DNA from 4 places in the Bacillus lumedeiriae genome. Region 1 is predicted to be linked to each of the others. Evidence: riboswitches for the same ligand, from Rfam matches in the RefSeq annotation. Region 1 holds a riboswitch; each other region holds the start of a gene.
The links. Region 1 has a riboswitch for cyclic di-GMP ahead of QYG89_RS16245 (diguanylate cyclase domain-containing protein). Riboswitches for the same ligand answer to the same signal wherever they lie in the genome.

Region 2: another riboswitch for cyclic di-GMP. It lies ahead of QYG89_RS15855 (Ig-like domain-containing protein); the one in region 1 lies ahead of QYG89_RS16245 (diguanylate cyclase domain-containing protein).
Region 3: another riboswitch for cyclic di-GMP. It lies ahead of QYG89_RS16555 (Spo0E family sporulation regulatory protein-aspartic acid phosphatase); the one in region 1 lies ahead of QYG89_RS16245 (diguanylate cyclase domain-containing protein).
Region 4: another riboswitch for cyclic di-GMP. It lies ahead of QYG89_RS09890 (anti-repressor SinI family protein); the one in region 1 lies ahead of QYG89_RS16245 (diguanylate cyclase domain-containing protein).

What each region holds. Positions count from the first base shown of each region.
Region 1 is NZ_JAUIYO010000023.1:14,410-17,549, reverse strand. It holds gene QYG89_RS16250 (methyl-accepting chemotaxis protein) at 1-373, shown strand, start outside; cyclic di-GMP riboswitch class I at 1,228-1,310, shown strand; gene QYG89_RS16245 (diguanylate cyclase domain-containing protein) at 1,291-2,436, shown strand; gene QYG89_RS16240 (EAL domain-containing protein) at 2,438-3,140, shown strand, end outside.
Region 2 is NZ_JAUIYO010000021.1:24,520-27,659, reverse strand. It holds partial or broken gene QYG89_RS15860 (PDC sensor domain-containing protein) at 1-590, opposite strand, end outside; cyclic di-GMP riboswitch class I at 1,079-1,201, shown strand; gene QYG89_RS15855 (Ig-like domain-containing protein) at 1,230-2,354, shown strand; gene QYG89_RS15850 (hypothetical protein) at 2,496-2,666, opposite strand; gene QYG89_RS15845 (S-layer homology domain-containing protein) at 2,740-3,140, opposite strand, start outside.
Region 3 is NZ_JAUIYO010000026.1:9,360-12,499, forward strand. It holds gene QYG89_RS16550 (hypothetical protein) at 1-1,315, shown strand, start outside; gene QYG89_RS16555 (Spo0E family sporulation regulatory protein-aspartic acid phosphatase) at 1,493-1,681, opposite strand; cyclic di-GMP riboswitch class I at 1,718-1,802, opposite strand; gene QYG89_RS16560 (replication protein) at 2,835-3,140, opposite strand, start outside.
Region 4 is NZ_JAUIYO010000006.1:60,678-63,817, forward strand. It holds gene QYG89_RS09880 (DUF4240 domain-containing protein) at 339-815, opposite strand; gene QYG89_RS09885 (hypothetical protein) at 1,021-1,527, shown strand; gene QYG89_RS09890 (anti-repressor SinI family protein) at 1,693-1,824, opposite strand; cyclic di-GMP riboswitch class I at 1,854-1,938, opposite strand; partial or broken gene QYG89_RS09895 (IS5/IS1182 family transposase) at 2,185-2,421, opposite strand; gene QYG89_RS09900 (methyl-accepting chemotaxis protein) at 2,726-3,140, opposite strand, start outside.

The DNA.
Region 1 (3,140 bases):
TATAGTTGTTGCAAATTCCAATGAAAAACTACAAGCCATTGAATCATTAAAAAAACAAACGGATCTCATCAGTGAAGTATCTAAAACTATACGCAGTATTTCTTCTCAAACAAATATGCTGGCCTTAAATGCAGCCATTGAAGCTGCTCGGGTAGGGGAACATGGAAGAGGCTTTAAAGTTGTAGCTGATGAAGTACGGAGATTGGCTGGCAATGTTGATCATGCCATTAAAAATGTGGATTCGAATGTAGAAAGTATCATAAAGGAAGTAGAAAGAGTTAGTGAAATAACAGATGTTTTGCAAGAAACAATCATAGAAACTCAATCTACATTCAATAAAAACATTGAAGACTTTGAGAAGGTTGCTAAATAAAAAGATAGATTATCAATCATCAAAATAAGGAGAACAAGTACTATTATATAGGCGGAGGCTGGCTATTTATTGTTTACTCAACATTTACTGTTTATCAAAGGTTAAATACTTTTCTTCATGTTGCACTCACAGCATTCTCTGAGGAAAATATTATTTTTCATCGGGCTTTTAAATGGGGTATTCTCACAATTGTTGCAGTGACCAGATAGGATATCAGGATGCTCTTTATAATCGTAAATGATTGTTAAGTCATATTTTTTCACTTCCAAGTTGATCGCTTTTCTCTTATAGTGGTTATTTTATCATGTGGGAGAGTCGTAACATACAATTGTGAGGGAATAAAAATAAATAAGTGAACAACACAAGAGTATTGACCCCGACTTCGCCGGATACTGAGATAGCTACGCGTGCGATCTCACCTGGTTTTTATGATATGTGTTTAGTATTAATTGAATGTAACGTCGGTTTAAAGAAAGGTAAAAACGGATTGTGTGGAGAGGTTTCTTTCCGGACAATCCGTTTTTTGCATCTTCATGCTGTAAATTGTCAGAACCCTGAAACTATCCTATATAGATCTAATTTATTAAGCCGACACAAGAATGTTGTCTTTACATTGATGTAAACAGGTGAGACGAACAGTCGTTATGCCGGAAAATCAAGGTGGGTTCATATAGTATTAAAGCTGAGGTTAGCTATATAAATATTAATAGTAATTAATTTGTGATATTTTGGAGGATAATGCTTGGTGGATGAATTTACCATAAAAATTTTTGTGGTAATGCTATAAAAATAGTAAAAAAGTGATATAATTTTGTAAGTACATAGGGAAAAATGTAGAATTATGTCTAATTCTAACCACGAAATAGCAAAATCATTGAAAAGTGATGACGCAAAGCTACAGGCCTAAGGCATTTGCTATGGCAGCTGGGTTACCGAAAGGAGAGATTATTTTCAAGCAAATGAAACAAATATCTTTAAAAATGAAGCTAATTTTAGTTCTCATTACATGTATGGCCATACTGGACATATATGATGAAAAAATCTTAGGTTTGTTCCGTATAAAAGAAGATGGGTTTGGGGAATTCATCTTAGACACTGGAAGTTCCTGTGTACAGATTGTATTGATTCTATGGGTTTTCATATTAGGAAAACAAGCAATCCAAAGACATCAAGAAAAGGAAGAACATTATCGAAATTTAATTGAACGTTTTCCAGAGGCCATATTTGTTCACAGAAGGGGAGAGATCATTTTTACGAACAAAGCTGGTGTTAGGTTACTGGGAGCAAACAGTATGAACGATTTACTTAATCACAACTGGAAAAACTACATACATTACACTCCTGAAGAATTGAACCTCATAAAGAAAAAGCTTAATGAAGATAGAATAATAAATTTTCAAATTAAAGCTAAGAGATTAGATGGTCAATTAATTGATCTTGAAATTACCTCTACTAGTATTGAATTTGAAGGGGTATCTGCTAGAGAATTCATCGCAAGAGATATCACTAAAAGAAAAAAACAAGAGAATATGATACAAAAGCTTGTTTATCAAGACACATTAACGAAATTACCGAATCGAAGAGCATTTATGGATAAACTTGAACAATCACTAATTCTTTCACAGAAAAATAAAACTAATTTAGCTGTGATGTTTATTGATTTGGATGGATTTAAGAAGGTAAATGATAACTTAGGTCATGATACGGGAGATGAACTTTTAAAAAGGGTAAGTGCTCTTTTAAAGGATTGTGTCAGGAATAATGACTTTGTTGCCCGATTAGCTGGAGATGAGTTTACTATTTTACTGCCTGAAGCCAATAAGCAAGATTCGAGTTTAATAGCAGATAAAATAATTAAGAAATTAAACGTACCAATCTATATTTTAGGGGAAAAAGTCCAGGTAACATCTAGTATTGGAATTTCTTTATATCCGCAAAATGGAAATGATGCCACAGTATTAATAAAAAAAGCTGATGAATCCATGTATCAGGCTAAAAATAATGGTAAAAATAGTTATGAATTTGCGGAAGTATCTACCGATGTATCAGAGAGGGAGATGTAAGGTGAATTCAAATAATGGAATAGGAGATCTGAATGTATTATCTCATGTGAAGGGAACGGAAAGTAAGTTCATAGACACAGAGCTGGAGTTTCAAAGTTTGATCGAGGAAGTATTTATTGGTGTCTATATTATTCAAGATGGAAAAGTTTCATATGGTAATCCCCAGTTCCAAAACATTTTGGGTGTTGAGGATTTAGCTACTATATCTGATTATTGGGATTACATTCATCCAGATGACCGTGCAACAGTAGAATCCGTATTGTTAAGGTTAATCGAGAATGAAAAAGGAATGGATCACACATTTAGGGTCATGAATGAAGATGGATCTATTATTGATGTGGAGGCTCATTCCAAAAAGATTTATATTCATGGAAAACCAACGATAATAGGGACATTACATGACGTTACTGAACGTAACAAAATGAAGAAATTGAACGAATACTTAGTTAATTGCGACCCTTTAACCGATCTCCCTAACAGAAAATTTTTTCAAGAGAAATTAGAAAAAGAGTTAATTATAAGTAAAACATTACAACAAAAATTTGCTGTGATGTTTCTTGATTTAGACCGCTTTAAATATATAAATGATACACTAACTCATTTGGCAGGAGATAAATTATTAAAGGAAATTTCAGAAAGATTAAAAATATGTATTGGGGAAAAAAATGTGCTTGCTCGGTTAAGCGGAGATGAGTTTGCTATCT
Region 2 (3,140 bases), on a different contig from region 1:
CCCGCATTTACAGCGGCCACACCAGAACCTTGTCCTTTCAATTGCTCAGAAAGTCCATGATTCACTTTTTCTAAAGTTTCTTGCTGTGTGTATGTAGGATGAATCAAAAATTGCTGATTTGCATTAAGCAGTGCACCGTAACTATGAGGAGATGTTTTCATGTTGGCCACGGCGTCGGAAAAAAGATCAAAACGAATATCCATCCCAACCACACCGATTTCTTCCCCATCTTTAAACAATGGAACAACATAGCTAATCATTTTAACATTGATATTTTCATTGTTGTAAGGGTCGAGCCACGTGCCCTCTTTCGCCTTCATTGGAACGTAGTACCAGCCAACGTGTTCGATATCAGACGGGTCATATTGGCTGAAATCCGTCGGAACTAATTGTTCAATTGTGCCGTCATTGTTCGTATCCGCGTGGAACAGACCTGAAGTCGGCGCAGTGTATGTAGGGTTAAAGCGAATGTAAAAAGCCATCGCCCCTTCTGTCTGTTTAGAAAACTGATCCGCAATCGGCCGCACTTTTTCTTGGAAGGATGCGACATAAGCTGGATCGGTTTTAAGTGCTTCCACATCATCCAGCATAGCAAGTGTTGTGACAGCTAAACCATCGACGGATGATTGGATTTTTTCAATCGTTACATTTAAGCTTTTCGAATGATTATCAACAGAAAGCTTGGCATGTTCAAACGCATATTTTTCTAAAAGCTCCTTGCTTTTCGTGACACTTACTGTGCCCATGATCGCTACGATCAGAAGCGAACAAGCCGTCATAGCAATCATCAGCTTATGTCCCATCTTTAGGCCTCTTTTTGATTGGCTTCTACCCATCATACCCCTCCATAAATAACCAAAATTGCGAAAATTTTTAACACGTCTATCATACTATGGACCTTGTTTTGTGTATATATGATAGTCCAAAAGTTTTTGTTTTTATTTCGTAAATTTCTTGGGAAGGAAAAATAAAGAGATTACTCTCTCTTAATTAAATTTGCGATGCTCCTTTCGACATTAAAGTAATTCCATCTACCTATTTTTCACTTTCAATCTATAAATTTTTTAAGAATTCACCGATATAGACAACGTACAATCAAAGAAATTTGATGTCACAAAGCTATAGGGGCTAAGGAGACCGGGGATTGATAGTTGTTTTCAACCAGCCCGATCGTGTTACTCTATGCCAGCCAGCTGCCATTGCCCGAAGAAAAAGAGGAGGAAAAGGGAATGTACAAAAAAATGACACCAGTGGCCGCCGCGGTTCTCGCAGCAGGAATGATGTTATCAGGTCCTGCCTACGCATCACCAAAGGACGATGCACACACGGCACACAGCACAAAAGTGAAAGAGCAGGAAAACAAAAAGGATCAAAACAAACACCAGGACAAACATCAAGACAAACAGCAGCACGGTCAGATGAAGCAGCTGCAATCGATTGACAAACAGTTAGATAAAATTGAAAAAGTATTAATCAAGTATCAAACAAAACTAACTGACATTGAAGATAACGACGATGATCAAGTAGAAGATGGGGCAGAAACGGAAGATAAACAGGACGCTGAAGAGCAGACAGAAGAAAAGCCAGCAGATGAAAGCACGACTGATGGTGAAAAAACAGAAGAGCAGCCTCAAACGGATGAACAACCTGTGAGTGAAACTGTCGAAAATAAAGCGAAAGCCAGCTCAGAAGAAATAATAACAAATGAAACTGTACAACCGACTGAAGAAATAGAAGACAATGAGCTGACAGACACAGGGGATCAAGAAGAAGCGGAAGCAGAAGATGATGATCAAGATGCAGACGATGACGAGGATGAAGTCGAAAATGAAGTAAAAGAGCACCCGGGCTACATGGGGAAGTTCAAGGCCCTTCATAACCGATTGAATGCTGTCACAAAGCAGCTGGATTCCTTGTCTTCCAGAGGAGCGGACAAAGCTGCTTTGAAGGAGCGCTATGATCGCATCGCTGCCCTTCATAAGGACATTGATGCTGTACTGGCAGCAATTACCCAAATTCAGGATAAAGTAAAAGAAGAAATTGACAAAGATGAGACCGTTGAAGAAAGAACACCTGTCAAAAATGCACCAGTTACGAAAGAATGGCGAATCAAATTTAGTAAAAAGCTAGATGCCGCCACACTGTCGGAGCTTGATATTGTCGTTCTAGATGAACAGCGTAACCTTGTAGAAACAACGTTCAGCTATTCAGATGCCACGAAAACAATCACCGTTTCACCGCTGCAGCCATACGAAGCAGGTAAAACGTATACACTTTACATCGGCAAAAAAATCTCAGATACAGCGGGCACAAACTTGAAAAATTCAGTGAAAATGAATTTTACAGTGAAATAAAATAAGGAAGAAGAGCGATCACGCAAGTAGGTGAATCGCTCTTCTTTTTCTGGAAATGGACAGGGGGAGACTAGAAAGGCAGATCATCCGGCCGCAAATGAAAGAAAAAAATGTGTGCAATCATTTTCGTCGTTCGTTTGATTAAAAAAAATCCACGATCCATCGAACAATCAGTCGGATTCCTAAAAACAATAATCGAATAGGCAGAAGCAGCAGTTCTGGAACCCAAAGAAGAAGGTCGAGAAAAAAATCACCGATAGAATAACGTTCATTATTTATCCGTCTTTTTTCTTTTCTTCTTAGCTTGACCATCTGGTATCCCCTCTTTCCGCTTTTATTGATGAAAAGGCACTGCAAAAATAGGTGTGCTTTCCAATGGACTCACTTACCTCGTAAGAAACATCTGTGTATAGTAGCGGTTATAGGCGCCGATGCCGATTTCAGTATACGATGGATTTAGAATGTTGCTTCGGTGCCCGGGGCTGTTCATCCATGATTCCATGACGTGTTCAGCATCCCATTGATTAGCGGCAATATTTTCTCCAGCCCATGTGTAGGTCAGGCCAAAGCTGTTCATCATTTGATATGGGCTTCCGAATATCGGTGATGTGTGGTTAAAGTACTCGTTGTCGTGCATATCTTTTGATTTTGTACGGGCGACAAAGCTGACATCAACAGCAAGTTTAAGCGGAGCAGCCCCATGTTTAGCCCGCTCTTGATTCACGATCTTCCAAATTTCATATTCGGTGCTGTTCACAGCGAAGTTTGGATCAATCGAATAAATAG
Region 3 (3,140 bases), on a different contig from region 1:
AATGATCGAACCTCATGGTATTCTGACTGAAGACAATGGAGAAAATCAAGGGCTAGCATATGCTAATTTAATCGACTTTAACGGCGATGATTTACCAGAACTGTACATGATTTCAGCACAGATTACCGATGAATTTCATTACAAAGAAGAAGTATGGACATACAAAAATGACAAGGCGGCCGAAATCTTTTCAAAACAGTATAAGAATGAAGGCAGGAGTGGAGATATTTCCTCACGTTCCATTGCAACAGTAGATTCAAAATCATATTTAGTAGACACAGGCGGCTATTCCGCCGGAAGCCGGGGAAACGATCCAAGTATATCCGAATATCTTCAGAGGCATATTTTCCTATCCTTAGAGGGAACTGCTTTTGTAGAAAAGGACAATGTAATGGCTATAGAACAATACTATGAAGACAGCGACAAACCCCGTATGATATATGAACAGAGAAAAAATGATACAGTGGACGAAATAACAGCAAAAGAATACAAAACAATACTAAAGAAATATAACAGCGACAGCAGCTTAATGCTGATTCTTGATGACACCGGTTCAAAATCGCTTAATTTCGCTGTCTCAAATAATAAAGAAACAATTAAAACATTTCTTCGCTCGCTAGATCCGGGAAAGTTTCCAAAACTGAGCGATGGTATTTCCTCAAGCTTGGAAAAGCCTATGAAAAATATTTATGATGATCTTACAACGGATGAAAAAAGGGACCTTATTGAATACTTGTATCAATTTTCTAATAGCCGCAATATAAACGTCAAGAAAGATGACGGGACTCAAGTGATAGAAGCCATAGCTAACGGCTTATATTATCAGTCGTTCATCGATGTATCCATTGATTCGCTGGAGGATCAATCAATCATCGACGACAGTTTTTCCTATGTCGCATACCCAGCTGACCGGATCAGCGAACTAGCAGAAAAATTGTTTGGTACTGCTGTTGAGCGAAAAGATTACGGGCTGTATGCAAAATATAAAGATGAAATTTTTTATTTGTTGGACGAAGGAACTAATAGAGGTGCCAGCTCTCCCCAGGTAGAGAAGTTTATTTCAATAGGCGACGACCTTTATTATGCGCAATTCACTATCTATGAATTTGAATTTAATGAAAAAGATCCAGAAGAATTAAATTATCTCGCTCCAAAAGAAGTATGGACCGATGCTGAATTCACAGATTCGTATGAATCAGAAAAAGGATATGCAATTTTAAAAGAAGCAGAGCAAGACGGTGAAAAGACATGGCATCTTGTTATATTTGACAGAAACGGAGAAGTATTAAACAGTAAAGAGCTTGAATCATTTTAAAACTATTTCAACAATAATATACCCAAGAACAGACCATCCCATATAAGATGATCTGTTTTTGGACTAACATTTATTATTTACATAACGCTCGTTATCAGTACAGAAAAGAACCCTCATAAACAGATCATTTTTGCTGCCTGTTCAATTAAAGCGAAAATTGATTTAGTATTCAGATACTTATTTTAGTGCTAATACGAGGGTACTATTAGTTTTATTTTGCAAATGTTTTTGATAAACCACGATGAGTTCATCTAACTCTTGACTGCAAAAAAGGGTGTCATAACTATTTAATCCAGTTAACCTTACCGTTTGGACCAATTCCCTTTTTAGTTGATTGATTCTGCTTTCTAAATTGTCCACTTCCATACACACCGGTAATCCTCCTAAAATATGCATTTTATTTTAGGCAACTCAGCCATCATAGTTAAAAAACCTTAGACCTGTAGTTTTGCGTCCTTATTTTTCAATAAGTTTGCCTTTTCTTGTTAAATATTACCGTAATACGATTACTAAATTTGTCGGATTATGTTGTTTCTATTTGAATAATTTTGGTCTCTTTTTTGAATGTTAATGAATGCATGATCTTTAACAATATGACCTTTTAGTTAGATAAGATCTCTAAGCGTCAAATGAATACTCCAAAAATTCCTTATCTCACAAAGAGTTTCATTCTTCATCTCGCTTCTTCTCTATGCAGGATTGTATGCACTGTTGATTTAACAAGGTTTCTGGCCCTCAAATTAGCCTAGTGGCTGCATAAAAAAGTGAGGTTTTATACATTCAGTTAAGCTGTTACTGCAGTAATTTTAGGTGCATCGCAAGAAATGACATCAATAATGTGATTTAAACAGCAAAATTGATAGTGAACAAAATTTGCAGGTAAACATATATCTTCTCTTTCAATCGTGGCTGATTCAATAAAATCCAAGTACTTTGACTTAGTATATATCCGAAAAACTTCTCCCTTTGATATTTCATTGTCATCTAGACAATCAAAACATTCATTGATCACAGAATACGATACATAAAACATCAAAATCTATTTGTATCGGTGACAAATGTTTTATACCTAAACCAACATTGACCTCCTTACTCCTTCCAATAAGTAATCTCAATGAATTATCTTCAGGTTCAAGTAATTTCTCCAAGTAAATATATCCGCTCCAGTCCATCAATTCACAGAAATTCATTGGTTATCAGTCCTCATGTATTTTAAAGGTTTTCAAAACAGCAAAACTTCAGTTAACACAGTAAGCATACCTACAATAAATAAGATGGTAGCCCCTGCGCGCTAACGCTTGCCCACCGCTGCTCGCTCCGAGGCTGTATCCCCTTATTAAGTACAATAAGCTCCCCTATATAATTATTAGGTTTATAATCACTATTTGCTAAATTCAAACACTAAAAGACCCCCAGTACGGGGGCAAGCAAAGTAAGGAGTAGAGCCTCTGACCCTCTAAACGCGAGCAAGCAGGCTAACGCCTATAATATAAGGGCGACACACCATGAGACACTTTTATCATAGTTGTTTCAACAAACGATAAAGATGGGATCGATGCACGCCTAATAGCTTAGCCAACTCAGCTTTCGTTGCTTTAGGATGTCTCTCTATCGCTTGCTGCAGCTGCCATAGTTTATCCTCAGTCTTATCTTTCTGCTGCTCTAAATACTCCTCACGCGCAACAACGCCCTGCTCACGACGCTTTTCTGTCACACGCTTCTTATCACGCACTCTCTTACGTCTGCGCTTCTCATTGCCATCAATGATCGTCCGTAAGTGTTCCTGTTCCTCTGTCGTGATCTCCAGCCATTTAATAATCGTTGC
Region 4 (3,140 bases), on a different contig from region 1:
GAAACATAAAAAGGAAAACCGATCTTACTGCTCTGTTTGTTGTAGTTATAAAGTAAAAAAGAAGCTTTCGAGCTTCTTTTTTACGATCTGCTCAACGATATTGTTGATAGACACAGTTCAAGAAGAAAAAATCAACCAGAAAGATGAAACAAAGAAGTGCCTCTGACGGGATTCGAACCGGCGCTCTTCCCTGCTAGAGCTACAGAGGCAATTGTTATCTATCATTATATGGAAGGTATAGAGATAAATGCTGGAAGGTTGTTTAATTCATCCTTCATTTAACAAACCTATAAGGAACGCCAATAATTGAGCGGATAGCTCCAGAACTTAATAGAAAATTAACTTTTCCATTTCTCCTCATTGCTAAATGTTTCATAGTCATACTTCGGAACATAATCAAACTCTTCGTCATTTTTCCGCTCATATGATTCGTTAGCAACATATAATAAAGATTCGAACTCCAAATCTTTAGGCATCTCCTCCGGATGTTTCAACACCTCATAATAAAAGTCCCTTCCATTTGCTACAACTACACATCTTGCATATAAGAAGGTATCTACAGAGAAAAACTCTTCCTCATCCACATAAGCATACTCACCAATATTTTTTGCATATTCAATACCATCTAAATTGTAAAGAAATTTTGAAAGAATATCCTCGAAAGCAAATATTTCTTCATCGGACTTTTGGGATAAATAGCCGATAGCTTCCTCTAATACATCTTCATCATCACCTTCACACTCCCAATCAAACATAGCAATGATTTTCCAAAACTCGTTCTCGTCCATTTTTATATCTTGGAGTGTATTAGACATATACGTTCCCTCCTGTTTGATCATTTAGTTAAACTCCTGAAAGAACTACCAATTTACTTCTATCCATTACCCCGCTTGTCTTTTTCAAAGAAAAGAAAACCCTATTGGACACAAGGGAATAGTTCACACCTCCATAAAAAAGGTATAGCATACATACAAATGGAATACCAATTATACAATATATTGTAAGTTAGGAGGAGATGACATGAAAAAAAAGAAGTGGGCAGCAAAGAAGGATAACAAAGGCAATAGTACACTTGTGTTAGGTGAGGTGCCAAAGCTGCTTCCAGAAACAACATTTATATCTCTTACAAGAGGAGAAGGACTGAATTTATTTCAGCTTTTTGTCAACCAGATGTTAACATTAATGGTCATGAATCAAATGAAAAAATCACCAGGGCTCATTTACGCGGAACTACACGGGGAACTAAAGAAAGGGAAAGGGAATGGACAAACTATGACTGTTTGGGATGGGAAAACGATGCCGAAGTTTCGAAACAATGGATCCCACGGATTTGCGATGAAGTTTTTCGGATGGGTCATCCACAGAAAAAATACAAAAACGTATTACTTAACGTTTCCTGCAGATGGTAAAATACCATCCACTATAGAAGCTGCTAATATATTGAAAGAATACGGAAAATTTTACAACGGGGGCAAACTCGCTAGAAAAGCAACACCTCCAAAGAAAGAAGAAATCATCATCCCTTGATCTATCATGATAAATGTATTGCTCTTTATTTTTGGTATTTTTTATTTAGTTAGGTTAATCAAAAAATACTAGTAAAGCGCTTAACCAATTGCTAGGCAAGCTTCTAATGTTGGCCGCATCCGCCACAAGCTGTGACAAAAGATAAAAGGTGAAACAAAAAAGACCTTAGTCAGGTCTTAAAGATTGGCTTAAGAATTCTCTAATTTCATCTACAGTTATACCTAGATCTCGAGCATGAAGTATCAATTCTACCCACTCTTTATCTAACCCATTTTTATCAATTAAAGAACTAAACATGTGTAACCCCCTAAAATATTTAAATTATTTTAGGTAGCTCAGCCATCATAGTAATAGAACCTTAGACCTGAAGCTTTGTGTCCCAATCTTTCGAGAGGTTTACCTTTATCTTTTTAAAACTTTCAATATCATACAAATATTACCATTATTTACTTATATAGTTAATGGGTCCTATTAGGTGTTTTCTTTCAAAGTAAACAATTTTCTTTGAATTTAGTAATGCAAAAGATACACAGTACGCAAATACCATGCAAGAAAATTATTTCCCCCCTTTCCCTTCCTACACAAGTGTGATACTTTCGCAATTTCCCTTTATGTTGGAATAGGCCCAAGAAAAAAGCCATCAACTTTGATGGCTTCAGTTTGTCGACAAGAGGGGTTCAGAAATGTATATTGAATGAATGTCAGTTTAATTAAAATAACGGGACCAATGCTTGGGCGGCCCACTTCCGAGTACAACTCTTCCACCAAGTCATAAATAAAAGAGAAATCAATCGCTGCCTCCATTTTACTAACCAGGTGATTCTCCAGTACAAGCTGATCTAGAACGATCATTTCTAGTTGGTCTCGCTGGATTAGATTGTGTTTCGAAAGCATCTTCATCCCCTCAAGCATTTTATCTATTTATTTTAAAACAGGTAATCATTATACGGCTGCCCTAGCTTTGTAAACCCTGTTGATTGGAATGGAAGGCGCGAAGACTCCTGCGGGATCAGCGGGACAGGTGAGACCCCGCAGGCGCTTTTGCGACGAGGCCGCCCCGCGGAAAGCGAAGCAGCCTGGAATGGAAATCAACAGCCCCCATCCACAAGCAAAATAAAAAGAATGCAGTTCAACTTCAATTTTCATTGAGTTTGCCTACAGTCTGAAGCCATCAACTCTGATGGCTTCCTTCTCCCAGTTAAAGCTTAAACTTCCCTACTAATCCATTCATTTTCTCCGCTAATATAGCCAGCTGTTTTGAACTATCCGCTACTTCTTCCATCGTTGCGCTAGATTGTTGTGCAGAAGCAGCCGTTTGTTCTACGCCTGCTGCAGTTTCTTCGGCAATCGATGCTATTTCTTCAACAAACCCATGCATTTCCTGGGTATTAGCCGCAATATCAGATAAGTTCTCAGATGCCACTTTAATGCTATTCACCATTTCTGTTACTGCAGAACTGATTTTATTGAACGTTTCACCAGTCGTTTTAATTTGAAGAGCTCCTTGTTCTACTTCTATATACCCAGTCTTCAATGATTCAGCAACGACACTCGATTCACTTTGTATGTTTGATACGAACTGTGTAATATCGTTAACCGAAACAGCTACTCCT